3 regions of the Pseudomonas sp. B1-22 genome follow, and region 2 is predicted to be linked to each of the others. Evidence: riboswitches for the same ligand, from Rfam matches in the RefSeq annotation. Region 2 holds a riboswitch; each other region holds the start of a gene.
The links. A riboswitch is a leader RNA that binds a small molecule or an ion and turns the genes downstream of it on or off. The one in region 2 is predicted to bind cobalamin.

Region 1: linked by a shared signal. The riboswitch ahead of btuB (TonB-dependent vitamin B12 receptor) and the one ahead of cobG (precorrin-3B synthase) in region 2 are both predicted to bind cobalamin.
Region 3: linked by a shared signal. The riboswitch ahead of ACQ5BL_RS24105 (TonB-dependent receptor domain-containing protein) and the one ahead of cobG (precorrin-3B synthase) in region 2 are both predicted to bind cobalamin.

What each region holds. Positions count from the first base shown of each region.
Region 1 covers NZ_JBCHVH010000001.1:302,430-306,649, reverse strand. Annotated here, with positions in the region: gene btuB (TonB-dependent vitamin B12 receptor) at 1-1,769, opposite strand, end outside; cobalamin riboswitch at 1,884-2,109, opposite strand; gene ACQ5BL_RS01430 (ABC transporter permease) at 2,240-3,385, shown strand; gene ACQ5BL_RS01425 (ABC transporter ATP-binding protein) at 3,382-4,167, shown strand; gene ACQ5BL_RS01420 (MlaD family protein) at 4,168-4,220, shown strand, end outside.
Region 2 covers NZ_JBCHVH010000006.1:589,964-594,183, reverse strand. Annotated here, with positions in the region: gene ACQ5BL_RS24725 (precorrin-2 C(20)-methyltransferase) at 1-430, opposite strand, end outside; gene ACQ5BL_RS24720 (precorrin-8X methylmutase) at 430-1,056, opposite strand; gene cobG (precorrin-3B synthase) at 1,049-2,392, opposite strand; cobalamin riboswitch at 2,479-2,723, opposite strand; gene cbiE (precorrin-6y C5,15-methyltransferase (decarboxylating) subunit CbiE) at 2,794-4,005, shown strand; gene ACQ5BL_RS24705 (cobalt-precorrin-5B (C(1))-methyltransferase) at 4,009-4,220, shown strand, end outside.
Region 3 covers NZ_JBCHVH010000006.1:468,822-473,041, reverse strand. Annotated here, with positions in the region: gene tesB (acyl-CoA thioesterase II) at 1-476, shown strand, start outside; gene ACQ5BL_RS24110 (HAD family hydrolase) at 473-1,072, shown strand; gene ACQ5BL_RS24105 (TonB-dependent receptor domain-containing protein) at 1,414-3,285, opposite strand; cobalamin riboswitch at 3,378-3,561, opposite strand; gene dxs (1-deoxy-D-xylulose-5-phosphate synthase) at 3,603-4,220, opposite strand, start outside.

The sequences.
Region 1 (4,220 bases), on a different contig from region 2:
GCGTCGAACAGGTTGCTCAGGCGAGCTTGCAGGCGCCATTCCGGGTTCAGTTGGTATTCGCCGCGCAGGTCCAGCGTAGCGAAACCGCCCAGGCGATTGCGGTTGGCCAGGTCGTCGTAGCGATGGCCCTCGGCATGCAGGCTGGCGCCCAGGCTCAGCGCGTCGAAGCGCCGGCCGAGGTCCAGGTTGAACAATTGCCGGGCACGGCGCGGCAGGTCGTTGCCACGGCTGCCGCTGGCACGGCTTTCCGGGTCGAGCAGGCTGGCATTGGCGTTCCACACCCAGTCGTGCCACTGGCTGCCCAATTGCAATTCGATGCCGCGTATGCGCGCCTGGTCGATGTTGTCCGGAGCGCGCAAAGCCGAGTCGTAGGCGATCAGGTCGTCGATCATGGTGCGGTACAGGTTCACCGCCCAATGCCCCCAATCGTGGCGACCATCCACGCCAACTTCCAGGCTGCGCGAGGTTTCCGCGTCCAGGTCGGGGTTGCCGTAGCCGGGGTAATAGAGTTCGTTGAAGGTCGGCGCCTTGAAGGCCGTGCCGTAGCTGGCGAAAGCGCGCACGGCGTCGGTCAGCGCATAGCCCCAGGCGAGGTTGCCGGTGTTGCGGCTGCCGAACTGCTGGTTGTCGTCGTGGCGCAGGCTCAGTTGCCAGTCATGGCGCCCTACGCTGCCCAGGTACTGGGCGAAGGTGCCGCGGTTGTCGCGGGAGGTCACCGCGTAGTCGGTGGAGCTGCTCAGCTCGTCCTGCTGCCAGTCGTAGCCCAGGGTCAGGGTCTGGCCTGGGGCGAGGTCCAGGTCGTTCTGCCAGGACGCGGTGTCGCGGCGGCTGTCGAAGCGCGAGTAGAAGGCGCCGTCCTGATAGGCGTCGGAGTCGTCCTCGCTGCGCCCGGCGGACAGGCTTACCCGCCAGGGCTCCAGTGGGACGAAGCGCGCACGGCCGCCGATCACCCGCTGCACGCCATCGTTGTAGGCATCGAAGCCCTGGGTGCGGCGGCTGTTCACCGTGTCGAAGTCATTGTGGAAGTCGGTCTGCAACAGGCTGCCGTCCAGCTCCAGGCCGCTGTCGAAACGGTAGCCCGCACGCAGGGAACCCGAGAGGTTGCGGTAGCCGTCGCTGTCCGGCTCGTGGCCGTTGGCGCCGTTGGCCTTGGCATCGATGCCGGCGGTGTCCAGGCTCGACACGCCGAGGGCAAACCAGCCGCGCCCATTGCCGGCCGAGGCTCCGGCGCTGCCTTCGTAGGTGCTCTGGCTGCCCGCGCCAGCGTAGGCCCAGGGCTTGAAGCCCTGCTCCACAGCCTGGCGGGTGAAGATCTGGATTACCCCGCCGATGGCCTCGGAGCCATACAGGCTGGAGCGCGGCCCGCGCACCACTTCGATGCGCTCGACCAGCTCCACCGGCAGGTCCTGCAGCGACGCACCGCCGGAGGACACCGAACCGGCCTTGACGCCATCGATCAGCACCAGCACATGGTCGGATTCGCTACCGCGCATGTAGAGATTGGTGGCCTTGCCGGGGCCGCCGTTGCTGCTCAGGGAGATGCCCGGCAGGCGCCGCAGCAAGTCGGGCACCGACTGTGCCTGGACGCGTTCGATATCGGCACGGTCCAGCACGCTCACCGAGGCGAGGCTCTGCCCGGCGGGTTGTTCGGTGCGGGTGGCCGTCACCAGCTGGTCGTCGAGCGCCAGCGGCGTTTCACCGGCCGCCAGGCCGATACAGGAGAAGCCGCCCAGCGCCAGCGCCGTCGGCCAATAGAGGTAATGCTTCACGTGAACTCACTCCGCCGCTCTCACCCGCGCGGCTCTGACCCGAAAGGGCAGGCGGAGGACGGGAACGCCCCGGCAGCACAGGCCGGCCGGAGCGATCGGCAGCGCCTCCCGCGATGCCATGGCGTGCAGCAGGCCGGTCTCCGGGCTTGCGAGTGGGGCCGTGACAGGCTCCGGAAACCGCGCCTTCCCATGCCGATGGCACAGTGGCGAAATGCGGCTCGATGCTCGCTTACCGTTGCGGGGGCAGCGCCGGAATGGTCGAACCCTGAGGTCCGAATTCACCGGCTTCCCTGTTTCACCCCCGACTCACGCCGGGGGCACCTGAAGCAGGCGCGCAGCTTAGAGGCTCGCGGCCTGGGGCGTCAATTGAACAGACTGTCGCGGCCGTCGCCAAGGCCCGATCCAGAGCGCCCAAAAGGAGAAACACAAGTCCAGTGGAGGCACGGCAGAAACTCGCTAGAATGCGAGACATGACGACGACTGCACAGCCCGGCCAGCTCCAGCTCGATCCCCAATCCAGCCCATCGCTGATGCGCGTCAGCGGCGACTGGACGCTGGCGCATTTCAGTAGCCTGGAATCCCAGGTCGCCAACGTACGCCACGGCGACCAACCCGCCGAGCTGGACTTCAGCGGCCTGGGCGCCCTGGATACCGCCGGTGCGGCGCTGCTCGCCGACGTCATCGGCGGCGCGCGCATGGGCCAGCTCGAACAGATCACCCACAACCTGCCCGCCGAGCGCCTGGCGCTGCTGCGCGCCGTGGGCGGCGCCATCACCCAGTGCCGGCTGGACGAACGCAAGCCGCCGCCGGGCAATGCCATCGTCGACATCCTCGAACGCATCGGCATCGCCACCATCGCCGTGCGCGGCCATGTGGTCGGCATGCTCGGCTTCATCGGCCTGACCCTGCAGACCCTGGCACGCACGCTGCTGCGCCCGCGCCGCTGGCGGCTCACCTCGCTGGCCGCGCACATGGAGCAGACCGGCCTGGACGCCGTGCCCATCGTCGCCCTGCTCACCTTCATGGTCGGCGCGGTGGTGGCCTTCCTCGGCGCCACGGTGCTGAAGAAGTTCGGCGCGGCGATCTACACCGTCGACCTGGTCGGCTTCGCCTTCCTCCGCGAGTTCGGCGTGCTGCTCACCGCCATCCTCCTCGCCGGCCGCACCGCCAGCGCCTTCACCGCGCAGATCGGCTCGATGAAGGCCAATCAGGAGATCGACGCGATCCAGGCCCAGGGCATGGACCCGGTCGAGCTGCTGGTGCTGCCACGGGTGCTCGCCCTGCTGTTCACCCTGCCGCTGCTGACCTTCCTGGCCATGATGTCCGGCATCTTCGGCGGCGGCGTGGTCTGCGCCCTGAGCCTGGACATCTCGCCGCGCATGTTCCTCTACATGCTGCAGAACGACATCGCCGTGCAGCACTTCCTGGTCGGCATCGTCAAAGCCCCGGTGTTCGCCTTCCTCATTGCCGTGATCGGCTGCCTGGAAGGCTTCCGCGTCAGCGGCAGCGCGCAGTCGGTGGGCGAGCACACCACCTCCAGCGTGGTCCAGTCGATCTTCGTGGTGATCCTGCTGGATGCGGTGTTCGCCCTGTTCTTCATGGAGATGGGCTGGTGAGCGAACCGATCATCGTCGTCCGCGACCTGGCCAACCGCTTCGACAGCCATGCCGTGCACGAGCACCTCGACCTCGACGTGATGAAGGGCGAAATCCTCGGCGTGGTCGGCGGCTCGGGTACCGGCAAGTCCGTGCTGTTGCGCAGCATCATCGGCCTGCGCCAGCCCAGCGAAGGCCGCGTGGAAGTCTTCGGCCAGAACCTGCTGGAGCTGCCGCCGCCGAAACGCTCGAAGCTGGAACGCCGCTTCGGCGTGCTGTTCCAGAACGGCGCGCTGTTCTCCTCGCTGACCGTCAGCGAGAACATCTGCCTGCCGCTGATCGAGCACGCCGGCTTGTCGCGCAGCGATGCCGAGTTCATGGCCAAGGTGAAGATATCGCTGGCCGGCCTGCCGCCGGACGCCGGTGCCAAGTACCCGGCCGAACTCTCCGGCGGCATGGTCAAGCGCGCCGCCCTGGCCCGCGCCCTGGCGCTGGATCCGGACATCCTGTTCCTCGACGAACCCACCGCCGGCCTCGACCCCATTGGCGCGGCGGCCTTCGACCAACTCATCCTGACCCTGCGCGACGCCTTCGGCCTCACCGTGTTCCTGGTCACCCACGACTTGGACACCCTCTACACCATCTGCGACCGAGTCGCCGTGCTCTCGCAGAAGCGCGTGCTGGTGGTGGGGCCGCTGGAACAGGTAGCCGAGACCAACGACGCGTGGGTGCAGGACTACTTCCACGGCCCCCGGGGCCGCGCCGCGCTGCAGGCCACCGAGCACCTGCGGGAGGAAAGCTGAATGGAAACCCGTGCCCATCACGTGCTGATCGGCCTGTTCACCCTGCTCGTCTC
Region 2 (4,220 bases):
CGAGCATGGAGCAGACGCCGGGTACGACTTCGGTGTCATACCGTTCCGAAAGACGGTCATGCAGGTACATGTAGGAGCCGTAGAAGAACGGGTCGCCCTCGCAGATCACTGCCACGTCACGGCCGGCCTCCAGGTGCGCGGCCACCTGCTCGGCGGCGGTGTCGTAGAAGTCGCTGATCACGCCTTCGTAGGTCAGCGGCGGCTCCAGCTTCTCGGTGGTCACCGGGTAGACCAGCGGCAGGCGCTGCTGCGACTCCAGCAGATGTTCCTCGATGATGGCGAAGGCGTTGCCGCCCTGGCCGGCGTGGTGCTTGGCCTTGGCCACGAAGTAGCCGATCACCGGGGACGCGCGCAGCAGGCGCAGGGCCTTGAGGGTCAGCAGTTCCGGGTCGCCCGGGCCGACGCCCAGGCCGATAAGGCGGCCGGTCATCACTCCACCTCCGTGGCCAGGGCGTTCACCGCCGCGGCCGCCATCGCGCTGCCGCCACGGCGACCGCGGACGATCACGTAGGGCACGCCGCGGCTGTCGGCGGCGAGGGCGTCCTTGGATTCCATGGCGCCGACGAAGCCCACCGGGAAGCCGAGGATCAGCGCCGGTTTCGGTGCGCCGGCGTCGAGCATTTCCAGCAGGTAGAAGAGGGCGGTCGGCGCGTTGCCGATCACCACCACGCTGCCTTCCAGGTGCTCGCGCCAGTGCTCCAGCGCCACCGCCGAGCGGGTGTTGCCCAGCTCACGGGCGAGCGCCGGGACATCCGGGTCATTGAGGGTGCAGATCACCTCGTTGTGCGCCGGCAGGCGCGCGCGGGTGATGCCCTCGGCGACCATCCGCGCATCGCAGAGGATCGGCGCGCCGGCGGCCAGCGCCGCCCGGCCGATGGCCCCGGCGCCGGCGGAGAAGCGCAGGTCCTGCACGACGTCGACCATGCCGCAGGCGTGGATCACCCGCACGGCGAGTTTTTCCAGGTCAGCGGGGATGCCGGACAGGTCGGCTTCGGCGCGGATGGTGGCAAAGGATTGGCGGTAGATCGCCTGGCCGTCGCGGATGTAATCAAGCATCAAGGGGAGCTCCGGGTGCGGCCAGCAGATCGCCGGCGGCCTCGAGGGAAAGGTTGCGCGCCAGCGGCTGGCCGAAGCCGGCCACGCCATCGGCGCGACGGAACAGGTCATAGCGGCCGTCGGCGACGGCCAGCAGGGTATAGGGGGCGACGTGGGCGGCGGCGCAGGAGCGCGGGCAGCCGCACAGGTGCACGCCAGGCGGCGGCGGGTGGCGCAGGCGTTCGGCCAGGCGCAGGGCGTCGGCCTTGGTGTCGGCCAGCCCGCGTGCACAGCCAGTCGAGCCGCTGCAGGCGACGACGCGTGAGAGCGGCTGGGCGGCATCGATCACCAGCCCGATATTCGCCAGCGCTGCGAGCACGACGGCGGCATCGGCCCGTGCAACGTCGGGAAGGATCAGGCTTTGCCAGGGCGTCAGACGCAGCTGTCCGCCGCTGAAGCGCTCGGCGAGATCGGCCAGGCCGAACAGCGTGGTGCTGTCGAGACGTCCGAGGACGAATCCCGCACCGACCATGACGCGTTCCGGCTGGCGCTGGGGCTGAATTCCGAGGTGGCCGAAGGGCTGCGGTGCAGGACGTCGCCAGTTATCCACCGCCGGGCCGAGTTGCAGTGCGAAGGGCAGGCGTTGCTGGAGACGCTCCAGCAGTACATCGTCGCCGAGCATCTCGCGCAGCTGGCGCATGCGCGTCTGGCCGTCGCCGGCGAGATCGAGGAACAGGTGCAGCAGGGTTTCCACCAGCAGCGGAAGCTGCTCCGCGGAAACGGCGGCGAGGGCGGGGGGATCGGTCTCGCGTTGCGGCGGACAACCGGCCAGGCCGAAGGCGAACAGCAGCGCCGCGTCGTCGGACATGGCCGACAGCCAGATATCGTTGGGGTGTTCCAGCATCGCCAGCGCTTCGCCGGCGTCCAGCTGGATGCCGAACTTGGGCGACAGGCCGTGGAAGCGCGGCGTGCGTTCCAGCAGATCGAGCAACTGGCGGGCCAGCGGGGCAGCGTCAAAAAACGTGGCGTCGAGGCCGAGCGCCGGGCTGACCAGCAGGTTGCGCACATCGTCTGCCGCCAACTCGCGCGGCCCGAGACCGGCAGCCAGCAGCGCGTGGCTCAGCGCACTTTCGGCGCCCGCGTGCACGCCACGAATCTGCAGGTTGGCGCGGTTGGTCGCTTCCAGCACTCCATCGGCATGCTGTTCGGCTGCCTGGGCGATGGCGCGCGCGGCGCGAGAATCGAGTTGCCCACAGGGCAGCTTGATGCGGCAAATGCCGCCATCGCGGGAGGCCACGATGCGCAGCAGGCCGGGGCAGGCATGCGGGCGGACGGGCGGAGCTGAGGAATCTTGCACTGAGGTCACCAGGGCTGGGTCGCGGTGACCTGCGAATCCCCCAAGGGGACTTCACGACACCGATACACCCCGCTCGATGTCTGCACGCGCGACTGGTCTCGTCGGCAGGTCTCCTGGCTGGCAGGTCCTCATCCAGCGCGGCCTTCCCGGTAACCCAGTGGCCAGATCGACGGCAGCGGGCACTTGCCCTGCCAGGCGATCGAGTTGCGCGGACTCGCTGCTTACAGTTGCGGGGGCAGCCACGGTTTTTTCCGTGTTCCCTCTTCGGCTCCCGGATGCATCGCTGATCCATGCGAAGCGTCCTACGAGCACCGACGATGCGGGTATTATGCCTGCTTTGCCCGAGGGCGGAACAAGCCTGCCCGTCGGATCGATCGTCGCATCCCTTCAGAGGAATTCCCATGACGCCCTGGCTGACCATCGTCGGCATCGGCGAGGACGGTTACGCCGGCCTCGGCAAGGCCGCGCGCCGCGCCCTGCTTGCCGCCAGCGAGGTGATCGGTGCGCCGCGCCAGTTGGAGCTGCTGCCGCATTGCCTGCGCGCCAACCGCCAGGCCTGGCCGAGCCCCTTCAGCCTGGAGCCGGTACTGCGCCGGCGCGGTGAGCCGACCTGCGTGCTGGCCAGCGGTGACCCGATGCTGTTCGGTGTCGGAGCGAGCCTGGCGCGGCAGATTCCGTCCGGGGAAATGCTCGTACTTCCTGCGCCGTCCTCCGCATCGCTGGCGGCAGCGCGGATGGGCTGGGCCCTGCAGGACTGCACGCTGCTGTCGCTGGTGGCGCGCCCATTGGCCGCGCTCCAGGCTCAGGTGCATGACGGCGTGAAGCTGCTGATTCTCAGCAATGACGGTGAGAGCCCCGCGGCCATCGCCGCGCTGCTGCGCGAGCGTGGTTTCGGCCCGAGCCGGATCAGCGTGCTGGAGCATCTGGGCGGCGAGTCCGAGCGGCGCATCGACGGACTGGCCAGCGACTGGTCGCTCAGCGAGACCGCCGCGCTGAATCTGGTGGCGGTGGAGTGCGTGGCGGGCGTCGATGCCGTGCGCCTGCCGCTGACCACGGGCCTGCCGGATGATGCTTTCCGCCATGACGGCCAGCTGACCAAGCGCGATGTGCGCGCCGTGACCCTGGCACGGCTGGCGCCGAGGCCCGGCGAACTGCTCTGGGACGTCGGCGCCGGCTGCGGTTCCATCGGCATCGAATGGATGCGTGCGCATCCGAGCTGTCGCGCGCTCGCCATCGAAGCCAACGAGGGGCGCCAGGAACACATTCGCTTCAACCGTGATGCGCTCGGTGTACCGGCCTTGCAACTGGTCTGCGGTGCCGCGCCGGATGCGTTGCTGGGGCTTCAGCGCCCCGACGCCATTTTCATCGGCGGCGGCGTGACCGTGCCCGGCGTGTTCGAGCACTGCTGGGAGCAGCTCAAGCCCGGCGGTCGCCTGGTGGCCAATGCCGTCACGCTGCAGAGCGAGGCGACGCTGGTGGGCTGGCGCGAACGCATTGGCGGCGAACTGACCCGTCTTTCCGTGGCCCAGGCCCAGCCGCTGGGTGGTTTCGATACCTGGCGCGCGGCGTTGCCGATTACCCTGTTGGAAGTCTGGAAACCGCTGGCCGACTGAAGCATGCGTGAAGAAACCCACGAGGAACCCCGCCCGCTGCGCAGCGGCTACACCACCGGCAGCTGCGCTACCGCCACCAGCCTGGCGGCGGCGCGCCTGCTGCTGACCGGCGAGGCCAGCGATGCGGCGCAGATCGCCCTGCCCAAGGAGCGCGTCGCCACCCTGCGCCTGGAGTTCTGCCGGCTCACCGCCGACGGCGCCGAAGCCGGCACGTT
Region 3 (4,220 bases), 120 kb from region 2:
CCGACACCGAACTCAAGCGGCGCAGCGCCGAGCAGTTCCCCGAGCTGATCCGCGACAAGCTGCTGTACCCCAAGCCCATCGAGATCCGCCCGGTCACCCAGAACGATCCTTACGACCCGCTGGTCGGCGAGCCGATCAAGTACCTCTGGCTGCGCGCCGACGGCAAGCTGCCGGACGTGCCGGCGCTGCACAAGTACATCCTCGCCTACGCCTCGGACTTCGGCTTCCTCACCACCTCGCTGCTGCCCCACGGCCGCTCGGTGTGGCAGAAGGACATGCAGGTCGCCACCATCGACCATTCCGTGTGGTTCCACCGCGACCTGCGCGCGGACGAGTGGCTGCTCTACGCTATCGACAGTCCGTGGGCCGGCAACGGCCGTGGCTTCGTGCGCGGCAGCGTGTTCAACCGTGACGGCCAGCTGGTGGCTTCGGCGACCCAGGAAGGCCTGATCCGCCACCGCGAGGACTGGTCGTGAGACTCGACGAAATCCGCCACTGGGTGTTCGACATGGACGGCACCCTGACCCTGGCGGTGCACGATTTCCCGGCGATCAAGCGGGCCCTGGGGATTCCCCAGGAGCACGACATCCTCTCGCACCTTGCGGCATTGCCAGAGGACGAGGCGGCGGCCAAGCATGCCTGGCTGCTGGAGCACGAACGCGAGCTGGCGGTGGCCTCCACCGCCGCGCCCGGTGCGGTGGCGCTGGTGCGCGCGCTGCATGGCGTGGGCTATCGACTGGGCATCCTGACCCGCAATGCCCATGAACTGGCATTGATCACTCTGGAGGCCATCGGCATTGGCGATTGCTTCGCCACCGAGGACGTTCTCGGCCGTGGCGAGGCCGATCCGAAGCCCAGCCCGGACGGCTTGCTGCGTTTGGCGGCGCGCTGGGACGTGGCGCCGCAGCGGATGCTGATGGTCGGCGACTACCGCTTCGACCTCGACTGCGCCCGCGCGGCCGGGGCGCACAGTGCGCTGGTGAACCTGGCAGAGAACCCCTGGCCGGAGCTGACCGACTGGCACGCGCAGGATTGCGCGGAGCTGGGGCGGATGGCGGGCGTTCTGGTGTAGGCCCGGATACCGATATCCCCTGTAGGAGCGCCCCATGGGCGCGAATCGCGGGCATGGCCCGCTCCTACAGGTTGAGTCCGGTGTCATGTTGTTGGGCTATCGGCGGATAACCTGTTCCAGGTTTGCGCCCTACGGTTAACGACTTCCGCGCCATTGTTCCCCGTAGGAGCGCCCCATGGGCGCGATTCGCGGGCATGGCCCGCTCCTACAGATGTTGGATATTGCGTAGGAGCGGACTCCGTCCGCGATCGGTATCCGGCCGCGCCGGATCATCGCGGATAAATCCGCTCCTACGCGCGGGCCGGGCTTCGGAGCACCCTTCGGAGTCCCGGCGTGGAGCCTTACAGCTCCGGCGTCCAGGTCACCGCCAGCAGCGCGGTGCGGCCCGGCTCCTGGTACGGGCGCGCTTCACCCATGAAGTCCATCGGACTGGTCGGCCGCAGGTAGTCGCCCAGGGTGTAGTCGCGGTCCAGTGCGTTATCCAGCTTCAGGTCGAAGCGCAGTTCGTTGCTGGCCAGCCAGCTGGTGCGCAGGTCGAGCACGCCGTAGCCGGCGAGTTCGCGGGTGTTGGCCGCGTCGTCGTAGCGCTGGCTGACCGCGCGCCAGGAACCGCCGACGCCGTAGGCGCCGAACTGGCGGTCGAGGTCCAGGCTCAGGGTGCGGCGCGCGCGGTAGGGCAGGGTGTGGCCGGTGTCGCGGTCGCGCGGGTCGATCAGGCTCAGGCCCAGGTTGGCCTGCCAGCCTAGTACCTCGCGGGCGACGCTGGCCTCGAAGCCGTCGATGCGCGCCTTGGCGATGTTCTCCGGCTGGTTGCTGGCGCTGTCCCAGGCGATCAGGTCGTCGACTTCGGTGCGGTACAGCGAGGCCTCCAGCTGGGTGCCGGAGAAGTCGCCGCGCCATTGCAACTCGTAGGTCTTTGACGTCTCGGCCTTGAGGTTGGGGTTGCCCGCGCCGGGGTAGTAGAGGTCGCTGAAGGTCGGTGCGCGGAAGCCTTCGCCGTAGCTGGCGATCCAGCTCTGGTGGTCGCCCACCGGCAGGCTGAAGGCGGCGTTCCAGCTGTTCTGGGTGCCGTAGGCCTGGTTGTCGTCGTGGCGCAGGCCGAGCTCGGTACCGAAGGATTCGCCCTTGAAGCTGTGCTGGGCGAAGACGGCGTGGTTCTCGCGACTGTCTTCGGCGAACACGGTGCTGCCGTCGACCTTGTCTTCATACCAGTCGGCGCCCAGCGCCAGTTGGTTGGCCGCGTCCAGCTGTAGGCGGTTGATCCAGCTCGCCGAGTGGCGGGTGGTTTCCAGGGAACCGTTGTTCCAGCTGTCGGCGGCGCCCACGGCCTTGTTGCGGTCGAAGCTGCGGCCCAGCTCCAGGCGGCTGCCCCAGATGTCGGTCAGCTGGCCGTCGAGGTAGGCGCTGTAGCTGCTGACGCGGAACTCGTCGCGGGGAGAACCCGGCTCGAAGTTGTAGGCGTCGTCGTACTCGTTCTTGCCGCGCTGGTCGTTGAGGTTCAGGCCGGCTTTCCAGTCCTCGTTGAGGCGGTGGTTGAGGTTCAGGTGCACGGCCTTGTTGCGCTGGGCGTCGTCGTCGCTGTCGGCGCCGACGTTGTCGCTGGTGCGGTCCCAGCCATCGCTCTCGTCGAGACTGCCACCCAGGCTGTAGGTGGTGCGCTCATCGCCGCCGGAGAGGTTCACGCTGCGCTCGAAGGTGCCGTGGCTGCCGGCGGCAAGGCGCACTTCCGGGTGCAGCCCGGCTTCGCCGTGGCGGGTGAATATCTGGATCACGCCGCCGATGGCATCGGCGCCGTACAGCGAGGAGCGCGGACCGCGGGTCACTTCCACGCGCTCGATGTTGTCGATGCTCAGGTAGTCCAGGCGGGCGATGCCGCTGCTGGCCGAGGCGATGCGCTGGCCGTCGACCAGCACCAGGGTCTGCGCGGTGCTGGTGCCGCGCACGGAATACGAGATTACGCCGCCGGAGCTGCCGATCTGTACGCCGGGCACGCGCTTGAGCAGCTCGGGCACGCTGCGCACCTGCAACTGCTCGATCTCCTTGCGGGTGAACACGCTGTTGGCGGACGTCGCCTGGATGCGCGGCTGGGCCTGGCGGCCGGAGGTGATCACCAGCGCCGGCATGGCATAGATATCGCCAGTCGGAACGCTGGCGTCGGCCAAGGCCAGGCCGGGCAGCAGGCCGGTGGCCAGGGCGAGTCGGGTCAGTTTCATGGAACGTCCTCAAAAGCGGGCGGATGACTTTCGAGGAGGGCGTGGCAAGGGCGGCAGACCGCACTTGACGGTGCGGCCCTCCGCAACACCTGTCGGGGCGTACGAGGGCGGTCTCCGGGCTGCCGACGCTCACGCCTGCGGCCTTCCCATGCGGATGCACAGTGGCGGTTCGCAGCGCGGCAGGCCGGGGCCTGCGGTCGGTTACCGTTGCGGGGGCAGCGCAGGTCTTTCACCTGCTTCCCGTTACCTCGAACGAAAACGGGCGCACCTTACTCAGGTGCGCCCGTCACTGGCAATACTCCGGGAGAGGCATGCGCTCAGCGGTTGCCGAGCGCCTCCAGGCGAGCGCTCACCGAGCGTTCGATGCCGGTGGCGTCAAGACCACACTCGGCGAGCATCTGCGCCGGCTTGGCATGCTCGACGTAGTAGTCCGGCAGGCCCAGGTGCAGGACTGGCTGCAGGATGTTTTCGCGGGCGAGGAACTCGCTGACGGCGGCGCCGGCGCCACCCATCACCGCGTTTTCCTCGAGGGTCACCAGCAGTTCGTGGCTGGCGGCCAACTGGCGCACCAGTGCCTCGTCCAGCGGCTTGACGAAGCGCATGTCGGCGACCGTGGCGTCGAACTGCTCGGCGACCTTCAGCGCTTCCGCCAATTGCACGCCGAACACCAGGAAGGCGACCTTGCCGGCCTTGCCTTCGCGGCGCAGCACGCCCTTGCCGATCTCCACCGGTTCCAGCGCCGCCTCGATGGTGGCGTTGGGGCCGGTGCCACGCGGGTAGCGCACCGCCGCCGGGCCTTCGAAGTGATGGCCGGTGGTGAGCAGCTTGCGCAGTTCGTTCTCGTCGCTGGGGGTCATCACCAGCATGCCGGGGATGCAGCGCAGGTAGGAGAGGTCGAAGCTGCCGGCGTGGGTCGGGCCGTCTTCACCCACCAG